One region of the Lysinibacillus sp. ACHW1.5 genome, then DNA from elsewhere that is predicted to be linked to it. Evidence: riboswitches for the same ligand, from Rfam matches in the RefSeq annotation. Region 1 holds a riboswitch; each other region holds the start of a gene.
What was found. Region 1 has a riboswitch for cobalamin ahead of L6W14_RS10215 (hypothetical protein). Riboswitches for the same ligand answer to the same signal wherever they lie in the genome.
Positions count from the first base shown of each region.

Region 1 (5,139 bases):
CTATTTTACAAGAAATATAGAAGCTAGTATTCTGTTACAATAAAAAGATAGCATTCTATAGAAACGAGGATTTCTTATGTACAAAACGATCGGTGTACTTGCGCACGTGGATGCAGGAAAAACGACCTTCTCTGAGCAAGTGCTTTTTCATACAAATAGTATTCAAGCACGGGGGCGTGTTGATCATCAGGATACCTTTCTTGATCATCATGAGCTAGAGCGCAGACGGGGCATTACGATATTTGCCGAGCAAGGGCGCATGAATATTGGCGATGATACATACACATTGATTGATACGCCAGGGCATGTCGATTTCTCCCCTGAGATGGAGCGTGCCATTCGTGTGATGGATTATGCCATTATTATCATTAGCGCTGTCGAAGGGATACAGGGCCATACAGAAACAGTGTGGCAACTTTTACGTCAATACCATGTCCCTACCTTCTTCTTTATCAACAAAATGGATCGTGAGGGTGCCAATATGGAGGCCGTCATCAGCCAGCTTCGCAAAGATTGCTCTCAGCATGTTTTGTTCATCGATGAGCCACTGCGAGCAGACTATGTATCAAATAATATTATGGAATGGCTGGCGGAGCGCGACGAAAAATTGCTTGATGCCTTTCTATATGAGTCATTGGAGCATGAACAGTGTCTTGCTCAATTAAAGGAAATGATTAAAAATGAAGGTGCCTTCCCTTGCTTTGCTGGCTCGGCCTTAAAGGATGAGGGCATTCAGGAATTTCTTGACCAGCTCCCGCTGTTAACGGCTTCCCATTTTGACAAGGATGCCCCATTTGAGGGCGAGGTTTTTAAGATTCGTCATGATGGTCACCAGCGTTTAACCTTTATGAAGGCAACCAAGGGCTCGTTGCATGTACGAGATGAATTTTCATTTGACGAAGTAACAGAAAAAGTGACCGAAATTCGCCTTTATAACGGCAGTCGCTTTGAGACCGTTCAACAGGTAGAGGCAGGAGAAATTTTCGCTGTCAAAGGACTGAGCCAGGCAAACATTGGGGATCGAATCGGTACAACGATGCTATCACAGCCCTATGAGCTTGTCCCAACCTTACAGGCAAAGGTTCAATATGAGGGTGATCAGCATATCAAGGAAGTGCTACAGATTTTCCGGTTACTCGAAGCAGAAGAGCCGTCCTTGCGTGTGGTCTGGCAGGAAAAATTTCAGGAAATCCATGTGCATATTATGGGTGTCATTCAATTGGAGGTCCTAACTGAGGTATTAATGACACGTTTTTCATTAGCTGTCTCCTTTGGTGAGCCGCAAATTTTATACATGGAAACCATTGCGACGACCGTAACGGGCTATGGTCATTTCGAGCCCCTCAAGCATTATGCAGAAGTTCATTTATTAATGGAGCCAAATCCACGTGGAACAGGTAATACCTTCACCAATGCCTGTCATGCCGATCATTTATCTGTAGGCAATCAGCGCCTTGTTGAAAAGCACCTGTTTGAGCGTGACCATCATGGGCTACTAACAGGCTTCCCTGTAACAGATATTCATTTTACACTTCTAACAGGTCGCGGGCACAATGAACATACATCGGGGGGAGATTTCCGTGAAGCCAGTTTCCGTGCCCTGCGTCAGGGGCTGGAGCAGGCACAAAATGTTCTACTTGAACCCTATTATCGCTTTAAAATGAAAGCTTCAAACGACTTTATCGGTCGTATGATGACTGATATTCAGCAAGCAGCAGGCACGTTCGATGACCCGATTTTATCCGAAACGGATGTTATCCTAACAGGTCGTGCACCTGTTGCCACTTTAATGAGCTACAGTACAACCTTTGCCGCCTATACAAATGGGAAAGGTGCACTCACACTCCAATTTGATGGCTATGATGTGTGCCATAATACAGAGGATGTGATTGCACAGATTGGCTATGATAAAAATGCCGACCCTGAGTATAGTTCCTCTAGTATCTTTTGTGCTAAGGGCAAAGGATATTCGGTTCCATGGCAAGAAGCACAGGCAGCCATGCATTGCCTGTAGGGTGGGCGCTTCTGGTATTTTCTCGGCTTCCACGGGTATCCATCGCTCTAGCGCGGGTATTTCTTGCTTGGGCATCAATATATCTCTACCCTACAACAAGATATTACAAGCCCTCCAAAAAATGGAGGGCTTGTTTTTATAGTGCACCGACAGCTTTCTTTGTTGGATTGTCCAACAAATATGCGGGTTCAACTATTACATAGTCATGCTTGTTCGTAAAATCAATGAGTACCTTACCAGGTTGACTTTTTAATAGTTGTAGATGATCAATTAATTGCAGTAAAAGCTCGTGACCGTTGCCACGTGGATGCCAGTTGAAATGATAATCATTTAACGCTTGCACCGCTTCAATAAATTGGGCATATTCCTGCTGCACAAATGCAATGAGTTTGTCATGATGAGATGCTAAATCATATAAATATGTTTCGTAAAAGCGCATGACAATCGAGCATAATAAGTCATTGACACGAGCGGCACTTAAAACAGGCTTGGGCTCCAATGATAGACGGTCGAGGTTGGGCTTTGCGCGTGTAGAATCAATGCGCGTAATTAAGTGATACGCTTCTCCTTTGACCTCATAGACAATCGGATTGGTCGGCATGTACATCATAAAACTATTCGTCTTTGTTTTTAGTTCATCTGCTATGGCTGCTTTCGCTAAAAGATGACCGTCCACATCCCCATTTTGTATCCAAATAATTTCTTTATTATATAAGATTTGCTCAAAGAAGCGATCATTGCGAATCAGCTTCGTTGCTAATAATTGATCGATCAGAGACTCGACCACCATTCTTGTTTTCGCTTTCTTGGCAACTTCTGTGCGTGGTTGCTTACAAATGTTCAGATCTTCATAAGGCGTTTCCAACGTTGTCGTTACATGAATATTTGTCATACGTGCATCCCCTTTGCGTACATATTTTCAAAACAAAAAGGACTCCCTACTTTTGAGGAAATCCTTCATTTTATCTTCTTTCATCACACAATGCCAAACAAACCCTAAGTATGTGTGAACGAGTTCGATTATGAACCCTTTCATTTACTATGGGCGTTTGACGTACTGTGACGAACAGAGCATTCTGTTTTGTCAACATGCCACCTCCTATTCCTCGTAGGTTTATGGTGTGTACTCGTAACAGGCAGGTATCCTGACTCATGGTCATCGCCACTTTTCCCCTTCCCATCATTTGACAGTGGTTGCTGAAAAGTCGCTCACATTTACAGTTGCGGGACAGTGTCGGATTCACACCGACTTCCCTTTTAAGCAAATTGCACGCAATTTACACCTATTACTACACGCTATTCAGTTGTCATAGGAATCGAGTGTACTCCACATTCCTATTAGATTACTAAAATCAATTTTAAAGTAGTGTTTTTCTAAAGTCAAATATCATAATATTTTCCAAACTACTAATAAAGTTATAGGGGGATATAAAAAAGGTGAACTGCGTATTTTTTATCTTTCATTGACTTTATAATGAAAGATAGTGTACTTCTAATAGTGGAAGGATGAAAAATATGAAAACAAGTCAACAATTAGTAACGAGTAATTTAGAGGAAAAAATGAAACTATTTACTCGAGCCGTTTCTGGACAAATTATAGAGGAAGCTCATTTTGTCATAGCCAATACAAATATTCCAACTGATACATTTAATTTGTTAGTAGCGAAATCGCCTATAATTCATAAGGAAAATCATCTTAAACAAAGGATTAATCATTTCATTGTGAATAAACTTCCCTTCAGCACGTGGGTGGATGCCAACTATCTAAGCGATGATTGGCTACAACTGATAAAAGACTGCAATTTACAGGAAGCTGAACGAAATATGATGATGAAGCTTGACCATACACTTCACACAGGTCCACGAATTTCCAATTATCTTACCATCACAGAAGTAAGTAACAAGGAAGATCTTCTACAATATAAGGAAGTTTTTCTAAGTTTATTTGGAGAAACAGCAGAAAGAGATGCATTAGAAATTTACTTTCATCAATTCTCACAGGAAAAACTAGCATCAAATGCCCGCATGTTTATTGGTTGTATAAAGGAAGTACCTATCGCTACGGGATTATTAATCGACAGTAAACATAGCTATGGGATTTATGATGTGATGACAAAAGATGCGTATAGGGGCAAGGGTTATGGCAGTGAGATGTTTCAATTCCTACTCAGTCAAACAATCGATAAGCAAAAGCCCGTAGTCTTACAGGCATCAGAGGATGGAAAAAATATTTATAAACGCTTCGGGTTTAAAGAAGTCGGAGAAATGATTGTATTTGAATAAGGTCTCGGCAAGGCGCTCTTATTTACACTTGACAGTATTTTCGAGCTTACCGTAATCATGAAGCCGATTTAAAATCCGTTACACCGCCCCCTTCCTGGCACGACAGAAAAGCCTCACAAATCTGCGGGCTTTGGGTTGTGCACACGTACTATTAGCACCTTCATTACGTCCCCAAAACATACTGTGCTAAGACGCTTTGCACCTTATAAATATTTGTCGCCTTATTGAAGTTTTTTTGAATCGGTAATGGACTGCCAGACACCCATATTTTAAGCTCTGCATCTAAATCAAATGTTCCAGCTGTTTCGACTGAAAAATGAACGATATTTTTATAGGGAATGGAATGATACTCTGTTTTCTTGCCAGTCACTCCTTGCTTATCAATGAGGATCAATCGTTTATTGGTAAAAATAAACGTGTCTCTAATAATTTTATAGGCGTTCTTGACTGTCTCGTTTGGGATTAATAAATTATGGACCTCCTCCTGTAGTTTTTCTAAATTCACCTCGCTTGCATTGCCGATCAATCCATCAAATAAGCCCACTATCTGTCCCCTTTCGCTCTCGTTTATTTAATGTATTACAAAGAAGTGAGAGCTACGACAGGAAATGGTGGTATTATTTAGCCTATAGAGGGGGTGAGTGGTTGCGAATAATGATAGCTGCCTTAGTGTCTCTACTAGCCGTTGTTTTACTAGGATGTAATGAAAAACCAGAAGATAAATTAGCTAAGGTCAGCATTTCTATTGGTGCTAAATTTAACAAGGTGAACACTGATTTTTTTAAAGAATATACGGATGAAGAATCACTTACACTATTCCAACAAGCCATTGCAACAACAGT
Region 1 is NZ_CP091777.1:2,073,867-2,079,005, reverse strand. It holds gene L6W14_RS10220 (elongation factor G) at 77-2,014, shown strand; gene L6W14_RS10215 (hypothetical protein) at 2,151-2,906, opposite strand; cobalamin riboswitch at 3,132-3,316, opposite strand; gene L6W14_RS10210 (GNAT family N-acetyltransferase) at 3,530-4,297, shown strand; gene L6W14_RS10205 (PH domain-containing protein) at 4,461-4,841, opposite strand; gene L6W14_RS10200 (YhfM domain-containing protein) at 4,952-5,139, shown strand, end outside.

Region 2 (5,139 bases), 2.1 Mb from region 1:
GTTAATGACCACGATATTCATTGTGCGACCAGTCTCTAGCAAAATACTTAATGCTAACACGGATGCCCCAATCTTAATGACTTCTGGATTATCAGTAAATACCTGCATAAGTGGCTTACGGAATAGCGTAACGACTGCGAGCATAATAATCGTAAAAACAAATGCTGCACGAACACTTTTCCATAGCTGATGATACGCCTCATCTTTTTCTCCTGCACCTACATGACGACCAATAATAATGGCTGTTCCTGTACCAATGGCAATTGCAAATAAATATGTAAACATCGAAATATTCATAGCATATTGTCGTGCTGCTAGTGTTTCTGCTCCTAAGTATGTCGCATAATATAAAAAGATGATTTGGCAAAATTGATAAAGTACCTGTTCAAACGCAGATGGTAAACCAATGTTTAGTATTTTCCTCACATATTCCTTTGAATACTCAAAATAATATTGTAACTTTACGCGCACTTCCATTACCTGAAACAGTAACCAGAAAAATACTAGGACAGCTAATCCGCGACTAATGACAGAGGAAATAGCCGCTCCTTTCACACCAAGCTCTGGTAAACCTAAATTCCCAAAAATAAGACCGTAGTTTAGCACAACATGTAAGACGTTCATGCCAAGTGAAACGTACATAGTTTGTTTTGTCCAACCATGTACACGAATAATTGCAGCGAGTGCATTAATAATAGCCTGTAAGAAAATAAAACTCCCAATGATGGCTAAGTAACTTTGTGCATAGTGGAGTACTTCTCCCTGCAAGTTCATCATTGTCATTAAATGTCTCGCAAAGAAGAAAAATAAAATACTCATTAAAAGCCCCACGACCAAATTCATCGTGACCGCTAACGCCGAGATCTTGGCTGCTTCAAAAAAGCGTCTGGAGCCTAAATACTGAGAAACAACAATAGATGCACCATTGCCCACTACCTCCAGAATCAAGATGGCAATATGGATATATTGATTGGCTGCACCTACTCCTGATACAGCATTATCCGATAAAGCACTGAGCATAAAAGTATCGGCTAGTCCCATCAACATAAATAGAAAAACCTCTAAGAAGATCGGCCATGTTAAATGGAATAGACTTAACTTATTTGTCTCTTTAATTGTGTCTGCCAATACTTTCACTTCTCCTATTTTTTCTTAAAAATCTATTGTATCTTATCACAAATATTCAGACTGTAAAGAGATTTATAGGAAGACAGCGCTTCCACATAAAAAATCCCTCTCACATCGTGTGAAAGGGTCCATTTTTAAATCAAGCAATAGGATTGTAATTGCTCTCGTTTTTCAATTGTTAGGCCAAATTCCTGCTCTAAAAACCCAGTCTTAGAACCATAGCGACGATCCATCGCATCCAATGCTGCTTGTAAATAGTCTTCACGGGCGGACATTAATGCATAAAATTGCAGTAGTTCTTGCTCATTATACTGATGCTGAATAGCCTGAGCCATTCTTTCTACCATCGGACGTAAATGTATATTAGTATCTAAATAGTCCTCCATGATAGTCTCCTCAGGTACATCTAAAGCTAGTAAAATAAGTGCTCCTCCAATACCCGTTCGGTCCTTACCAACTGCGCAATGATGGACAAGACCTAGATTATTAGGATTTTGAATCGTTTGCATTAACTCTTTAAATGAAAGATTGTTAAAAGGCATTTGTGCATAAAAATCCCGAAACATCTCAGGGCTTACCACTTTATAGAAATCTCTACCACCAGCATTGGTAGGCATTTCAAAAGCATGATTACCCTTCGCTGGGATTTGTATATATTGAGCATACGAGAACACTGGGTTAGGATTATGATACGCCTCATTGTTATCGCGATAATCAAAAATGGTTTTAATCCCTAATGTTTCAAATAGCTCTTTATCTGCCAGTGTCATTTTTCCAAGAGCAGCTGAGCGGTAAAATAAACCTTTTTTTACCCTACGCCCATCTTTTGTCTTATATCCACCCATGTCTCGGAAATTATAGACTGCCTCAAATGGAATTACCTTTGTCTCTAATTGCTCCAATCACTACACCTCCTAAGATTATTAAGCATACTTACTTTTATTTTAAAGAACAAACTACATTAATTCCAATTTTCACGCTAGGTAATAATTTAAACCACATAAAAAATGCTAGCTGAATGGCTCACAGCTAGCATGGAAACATTTCTTATTTAAATAATTCGGGGTACACAGCTTTCGCTACTAATTCTACAGCTTCACCAATACGCGGACCAGGTCGATTAGAGATATCTGTATCGATGGACAATACCGCTTTGTTTTGAATAGCTGTCACAGTATTCCAACCATCTCGTTCAAGAATTTCTCCTATTGGATCTTCTGTATCGTTTACTGTTGTTAAAATAACATCTGGATTTTTCGCAATAACATCTTCCTCATTCACTTTTGCCCAGCTATTCAAGTCAGAAAAAACATTATTAACATTAGCTGCATCTAATATTTCTTGCTGGAAAGTGCTAGAGCCTGCTGTATATATGTCTGGCTTAGGGCTAACCTCTAAATAAACATTTTTCGGCGTTTTTACGTCCTTCACCTTCGTTTGTACTTCAGCAATTTTCGCCTTGATCTCTTCATTTAATTTATTTCCTATATCAGCAACATCCATCACAGCAGCAATTTGTTCGATATCTCCATAAACATCATCGAAAGTTGTCGCAGATTGAATAACAAACACTTTAATTCCTGCGTCCTCAAGCGGCTTTAGGGCATCCTTATCACCGATTGTATAAGCAATGACAACATCTGGCTTTAACGCTATAATTCTTTCACTGTTAAAGTTCGTAGTATCAGAGACACGTTCAATTTTTTGTGCTTCCTCTGGATAAGTATCGTACTCAGTTGCTCCTACAATTTTATCGCCAACACCTAAAGCAAACAAAATTTCAGTATTACTTGGTTGTAAAGATACAACTGTTTTTGGTACTTCTTTAAACTCTATTTCCACTCCACGGTCATCTGTCACTTTATAGCTTGTTTTCTCTGCGTGTTGTGTATCTTGCGAAGCATCTTTATTTTTTGTATCTTCAGCAGTGCCACAGCCTGCTAATACCAGTGCAAGTAAGAGCACTGATAGCCATTGGAAATTAAATACTTTCTTCATTGTTATTCTCCTTTTTCTTTTTCATTGGGTAGGATTTACTAATAAACGGTATTTCAGCTATTCCAGCTTGCTGATTCATAAAAACAGCCATGACAAAACATACATTAGCTAATAAACCAAGGTAATCGAAAAGAATAGCAGGAACCTCTCGTTCTTCTGATACTTTGTGTAAAGTACGATATGATTTTTTTGCTTCACTGCGACAAAGATGTAAGGCTGCAGCGGCCTCTGTTCCTTGAGGTAAAACAAAACTTTGAATCTCTTCCTTCACATGGCGAACGTAAAAATCATAACGCTCACTTAACCAAGATAAATCCTCTTCAGTTACTGCTAATTTCCCACGAACTGAGCCATTCACATGATACGCCATAGGTAACATAAGCAATAAATCCTCAGCAACGACTTGAACATCCTCTTTTTTTACCGCAGCTAATGCAACTCCTAGATGTGTTGTAAGGCTATCTGTTCGAATTTCAAAATCGACCGTTGAAGCTTTCTCACGCATAAATGGATAACAAGAATAACGGGCATCTTTTTTCACTTGCTTCCCCCCTATTTTCTATAATGAAAAATTCTTATTTGAAAGGCATAAAAAAGTCGCTCCTTTTTGCAAAGGAACGACAAAAATAACATAATGAGCCATCAAACTGGACAAAGCCTATGTATTTGCCGTATATCCTCCTAGCTTCCGAGAAGTTTTTATACGTTCAAATAAAGGTCGGTCTCCTGGCTTGTACAGTTCGTCACATGAAACGAATGTGTTATAAAGGACCTTCCCATCTTCTTTGAGACAGTGGTAAATCTTTATAATGGCTGCACTTACAGTTGCGGAAACAGCTCCGGTTTTTCACCGGATTCCCGATTATGCTAATTAGCACCTTTATTCTGCAAGAATATTTCATTTGTAAAGCAGTTTATCATATATGCTTCAGAAAAAATAGCTGTACTCAGTTTTAAAATATAGCAATATTTCTACTTGAAGAGAAAACCCTAACAAATTTTTACATTATTAAGAAATTTACTATAATAGTGTTTCAATTGCTTTTTCAATATCGAGCTGTGAATCTGTTGGTTCAAAGCGTGAGACGGTCTTACCATTAGCATCTACTAGAAATTTTGTAAAGTTCCAGCGAATATTACGACCATCTAAAAAGCTTGGGGCAAGTTGAACAATTGCTTCTGCCAACATTTTCTCCTGCATACTTGCCTTCCCAAACTCTCGGTAATCCACTTCATGCTTTAAATAATTAAAGAGTGGATGGGTAGCCTCTCCATTTACCTGTACAAGCTCAAAAATCGGGAATGTGACCCCATAGTTTACCTTGCAGAGATGCTTAGTTTCCTCCCCATCTTCAGGATTTTGATGGCCAAATTGATCACAAGGGAATCCAAGAACTACAAAATTCTCTTTTCCATATTTATCATACATTTTCTGTAAGTCTTCAAATTGATATGTAAATCGGCATTGGTTTGCCGTGTTAACAATTAACATTGTTTTTCCACGATATGTTTCCATCGATAAAATTTCGCCATTAGGCTTCCGAACTAGATAATTATAAATGCTCATGCCATAATCCCCTTTTTTCATTCATTATAGTTGACTATTCTACCGCTCATCAAAGAATTTGCACAAAAAAACACCACCTCGCTACTTTGAACGGATGGCTGACTTATACTTCTTTTTATATTTAGCATCTTGTTCTTCATTAATTAAACGATGGGCAATATCTAATAATTTCGAGTCATTTGTTTGATCATATAGCTTTTTAAATGACATAATAATATCCTGACGAATAAGAGATGGCTGTTTTTCATCTATACATGTTTGAAATCTTTTAGCTAGATACGATACAACCAAATCTCTTTGTACTGGACCCGCTTGTCCAATTTTCCAAATTGCTTGTAATGCATGCCTTGCTGTAGCAGATTGCTCATCGTAAGTCACAGCCCAAATCTTTAAAAAATCCTCCAAGACCCTTTCTTCTGGATCACTTTTTGCAGCTAAAGCGCATA
Region 2 is NZ_CP091777.1:4,178,504-4,183,642, forward strand. It holds gene L6W14_RS20945 (MATE family efflux transporter) at 1-1,128, opposite strand, end outside; gene L6W14_RS20950 (tyrosine-protein phosphatase) at 1,263-2,030, opposite strand; gene L6W14_RS20955 (ABC transporter substrate-binding protein) at 2,176-3,126, opposite strand; gene L6W14_RS20960 (hypothetical protein) at 3,110-3,667, opposite strand; cobalamin riboswitch at 3,825-4,023, opposite strand; gene L6W14_RS20965 (glutathione peroxidase) at 4,148-4,693, opposite strand; gene L6W14_RS20970 (hypothetical protein) at 4,775-5,139, opposite strand, start outside.
Region 2: linked by a shared signal. The riboswitch ahead of L6W14_RS20960 (hypothetical protein) and the one ahead of L6W14_RS10215 (hypothetical protein) in region 1 are both predicted to bind cobalamin.

Region 3 (5,139 bases), 890 kb from region 1:
TCTCCATTTCATAATGTCTCGCATTTCAATCAGTAAGATTTATTGACTATCTAAATTGACTTCAATCACTCTAGAATTCCCTAACCAACTACTGTTATATGAACGCTTTTGACGAATGTTTTTCTTTATTTTAATCACATTTTATCAATTTGTATGTGCACCTGTAAAACTTGCCTATTGTTTCTAAGGGCATTTTACGCTAAGCTAATGTGCGGACTCATTTCAAGAAGCGTATTTAATGACCGATTTTGGCTATTAAATTCATAGATTCTGTTACGTAAAAAGTCTTTTAACTTTTAAAAAAGTTTATTTATTGATAGAAGGGGTGAAAGGGATGGCTTGGGAGGTTTTTAGTATTATAGGAACAATTGCCTTTGCTATTTCGGGGGCAATTATTGCCATGGAAGAAGAATACGATTTATTCGGTGTATATATACTTGGTATTGTGACTGCTTTTGGTGGAGGAGCTATCCGAAATTTACTCATTGGACTACCTGTCACAACACTTTGGGGACAGGATATGATGTTTCAAATAGCGCTTGCTGCGATTACGATATTCTTTATTTTTCCCCATCATCTGATTCAACATTGGCATCGTTGGGGTAACTTCACAGATGCGATTGGCTTATCAGCATTCGCAATTCAAGGCGCACTCTATGCTGTCAAGCTTGATATGCCAGTAAGCGCAGTCATTGTAGCTGCTGTTTTGACAGGTTCAGGTGGTGGAATTGTACGAGATTTATTAGCTAGAAGAAAACCATTAGTTCTCCGTGATGAAGTTTATGGGGTTTGGGCAGCTCTTGCTGGATTGTTAATCGGCTTCGAGGTTTTTACAGGGGATATTTTCCTTTATATTTTATTCGCAGTAATTACAGCTTTACGTATTCTTTCCTATATGATGAAGTGGCGCTTGCCATTACGAAAATTAAATCGTGCATAAATACCATTCAGCCAATGACCAAAAATTAAGTCATTGGCTGTTTTATTGTTTTTATCTTTTTAACAACTGCATTGATTCTTCTAAAGTCACCATGTTTTTCATCATCGAGCAAGCTGCATCTAAAATAGGAAAGGCTAAGGCTGCTCCAGAACCTTCGCCTAAACGCATATTCATGTGCAACATTGGTTCAATGCCTAGTAAGGCAGCGGCAATTTTTGCCCCTGGTTCCTCTGAAGCATGGGAAGGAATGATATAATCGATTACTTTTGGTTCGAGCTTATAAGCAATGAGGGCGGCTATAGTCGAAATAAATCCATCAATGACAACGGGTTTAAGATGGGCAGCTGCGCCAAGAATAATACCTGTCATCGACCCTATCTCTAACCCTCCAACCTTAGCCAGAACATCAATAACATCATTTGGATTAGGCTTATTTAAGGTAATTGCTTTTTCAATAACTGCCGCTTTATAGGCAATGCCTCCTTGGCCTACTCCTGCACCAAACCCCGTTACTTCGATAGGGTTGCATCCCGTCAAAACAGCTAATATCGCAGCACTTGGTGTTGTATTGCCGATGCCCATTTCTCCAGTCCCAAGTACATCAGCACCTTTTATGATTTCCTCAGTGGCCACACGGATTCCTACTTCTATCGATTGAATGGCTTCTTGTTTGGTCATAGCGGGACCTTGTGCCATGTTATCTGTACCATATTTAATTTTATGAATAAGGACACCTGCATCAAGTGGAATATCTCCTTTTACCCCAACATCTACTGTGACCACCTTTGCATTGGTAATGCCAGCAATCGCACAAACGCCTGTACCCCCCTTAGGAAAATTTAATGTTTGAAAGACCGTAACATCTTGTGGATTCGTGGTTACACCTTCCTCGCAAACACCATGATCTGCAGCACAGACAATCATCACTTTTTTGTCGACCATCGGATATAATTGTCCTGTTATACCAGAGAGCTGTACGGCAAGTGATTCTAGTTTACCCAAGCTACCTGGGGGCTTACAAAGCGCATCAATCCGCTTTCTGGCTTGCTCCATACTTTTCATATCAGCCCCCTGAATGTTTTGAATCGTGTCTTGTAATAATTGCATGATTATTTCTCCTCTCGTTCTCATTAAGACAAAATAAAAAGTCTGTAGTTTATTGTCATGACAAATAAACTACAGACTTTTCCATCATCTATATCTTCTAAAGCATGTAGGCAGGTCTCCTGGCTCAAGTTCAACACCTCATAGTACCTTCCCAGCAATTTGCTAGTGGCATACACTATGAAATTCCCTTATACAGTGGCGGGTCCGCTAAAGCTTTTCACTTTATTCCCTATTCTCCCTAGTGGGCACCTATTGCTTTTATGTAATTATGTTAAATCTACTTTACAACTTTTTTAGTGTCAAGAGGAAAAAATTTTTTGAGTGTTAACTTAGTAACACCACCTATTCAAACAATATAGGCTTATCAAGAGCTTGTAACAACTAATGAATCCCTCTCATTCACTTGATGCTTATCAACTTCAAAAATTTTATCTGCTTCACTTATTAAAACAGGGTGATGAGTAACCAATATAACAGTCTTTTGTTTTTCTTTATTTAAATATAAAAGTAATGTTTCTATATTTATTTGATTGTCTTTATCAAGCGCAGAAGTAATCTCGTCAAACAAATAGATATCCGCATCTCTTAGAAGCGATCTTGCTATTGAAAGTCTTTGCTGTTGCCCAGTAGATAATTCAAGCCCGTTATGCCCTATAAGAGTTTCAAATTTATAGTCCAACGTTTCTATATATGAATAAATGTTAACCATTTTACAAATTTGAATTAATTCTTCGTCCGTTGCATTCGGCTTTGCTAATAACAAATTTTCCCTTATTGTCCCTGTCATTATAAAATGCTCTTGCGTTACCAAACATACCCTTTTTCTATAAACATCAATAGGAATATATCTAATATTTTGATTGGATAGAAATATTTCACCCTGATAATTAATGTATAAACCTGATAATATATTCAATAATGTCGATTTACCTGATCCGCTTTCTCCCTTAATCAATACAATTTTCTTCAAAGGTATTTGGAGATTTATATTTTCTAAAACTGGAGATAATGCATTAGTATAGGTAAAGCTTACATTCCGTAATACTATTTTATCTTTTCTAAAATGATGCGAAGAATTTACATAGTCAGGTACTTCTAATTTCTTTAGATGATATTTATTGTCTTGCATTAAGTTTTTTACTCTATTTACAGACACAATTGCTTCTTGTAAAAATGAATTTAGTTGAGAAAATCTTAAAAATGACTGACTAAAGTTATTGGCATAGGTAGTGAATGCTATTAATACTCCTAACGTGAGGCTTCCTTTATAAATAAAGTAGGCACCTATAATAAGGATAATCAAATAACTTGTAAAGTTTATTAATTCTATTATTGATGCTGATTTTATACTTAAACGCATTTTATCAAGAGTATTTTTGTATAATAAGGTAATTTTCTTTTGATAGTTATCTATTGCGTTTATCTCAGTATTAAATATCTTAAATAATTTAAATGATGACAGTAATTCTCCCAAATAGGTTAAATAAGAATCTAAATCTTTTTTGATGGCAGTATCCATCATCCTTATTTTTCTTCCATAATATTTAAAAATGATAAGTGCTAAAGGACAAGCTATGAATAAAATACTAGCTAAAATAAAATTAAGATTTATCAATATTACTAACACAATTATTATGCTGATAAAATCTACAACAATATTTAAAAACTCTGATACTACTTCAGAAAATGCCTTTGTATCATTTTCTATTTTATTCATCAGTTCACCTTTTGCTTTTAATTGATACTCATCCATGTCCATAGCCATGATTCTTTTTATTATCTTTAACTTAATGTCCATTTGTAGATAGCAGGCAAATTTCGTTAAATAATATTTTTGGATTACTTTAAAAAATAAATTAAAAAGAAACAAAAAAGCCATAAACACTATAATTATGAATGCTGAATTGAGGTCTTTTACTGTTATAGAATCAATAAATTTACCAAATAAAAGGGGGTGTACTATACTTAAAATCATAGAAATGCCCATCAAAATATTTACTTGAAATAATTTTGCTTTGTATGGCTTTGTATACTTAAATACCTCACCTAATATTTTCATGAAATAATACTCTGTCTCCCTGATTTAGTTAAGGTTTTCTTATAACCTTTTGATATACAGATAAGCATTTTTCGGTTCTTCCTGTAATATATGTAGAAACTTTTCCATATACGGATCTTTTTCATTACTTATGAACAAATTTTCTACTGACTTCTTTTTCGCCTCACTAAAGAGCATGCTTTTATTTGTGTATATAACCTTTTGCTCAATTGTTCTTTTTAAAACCTCATAGCAATTAGTTTGTTCCTTGTTTTCCCACTGTTCATTCATTAATGTATTTATCATGTCTTCTGTAATATTATAGCCATAGTTAAATTCAAAAAATTTATTAGAATACGGGCGTATTTCAATGATGTCGCCAGAGCTACTAATAATATTTTCTAAACTATTGTTATCTGGAAGGCTAAAAACCCTCGTTATTTTCAGCGTGTGATACGGAATGTTGTTGACACCAAAGCTCTCCATTATTTGAGTAATGTCTTTATAAACATTCGCATAATTCTTCATTTTTTCTATACTTACACCTTTGTATTGGACAGTAAGCCCGTTATATTGATAATTTTGATAAGGCTTATTTGACAGCTCTTCTTCTTTATATCCATTATAAAAATGTAAGCTTAATAGAACGAAAAGCATCATACTGGTCATAATTCCAGCAACCCACTTTTCCGTTTTATTGGTGGCCTTCCTGCTGAATAAAATCGCGAACGATATAGAACACAAACAAACGGATAAAACACCTATAACATTTAAGTAATGAATAAAATCTGGATACATAAAGTTAAGAGTTGGAGCTAAATATTGAATCGTTTCTAGTCTATAACCATGCATTAGCATTAATAAAAAATAAATGATGACAATTAAAATTATAGACACTGCTTGACTTTTAAAAATTGTTGCCATCAAAAATGGAATGGATATAGTAAATAGCTGAAAAATAAAAACGATAAGTAGAATTTTATATATTGGTGTCTCTACATATACAAACTTTACAAAACCAACTAGTAACATAATTGCAGGGGTGGTCAGAATA
Region 3 is NZ_CP091777.1:1,180,734-1,185,872, reverse strand. It holds gene L6W14_RS05485 (trimeric intracellular cation channel family protein) at 335-940, shown strand; gene cobT (nicotinate-nucleotide--dimethylbenzimidazole phosphoribosyltransferase) at 992-2,047, opposite strand; cobalamin riboswitch at 2,139-2,315, opposite strand; gene L6W14_RS05475 (ABC transporter ATP-binding protein) at 2,412-4,106, opposite strand; gene L6W14_RS05470 (ABC transporter A family member) at 4,146-5,139, opposite strand, start outside.
Region 3: linked by a shared signal. The riboswitch ahead of cobT (nicotinate-nucleotide--dimethylbenzimidazole phosphoribosyltransferase) and the one ahead of L6W14_RS10215 (hypothetical protein) in region 1 are both predicted to bind cobalamin.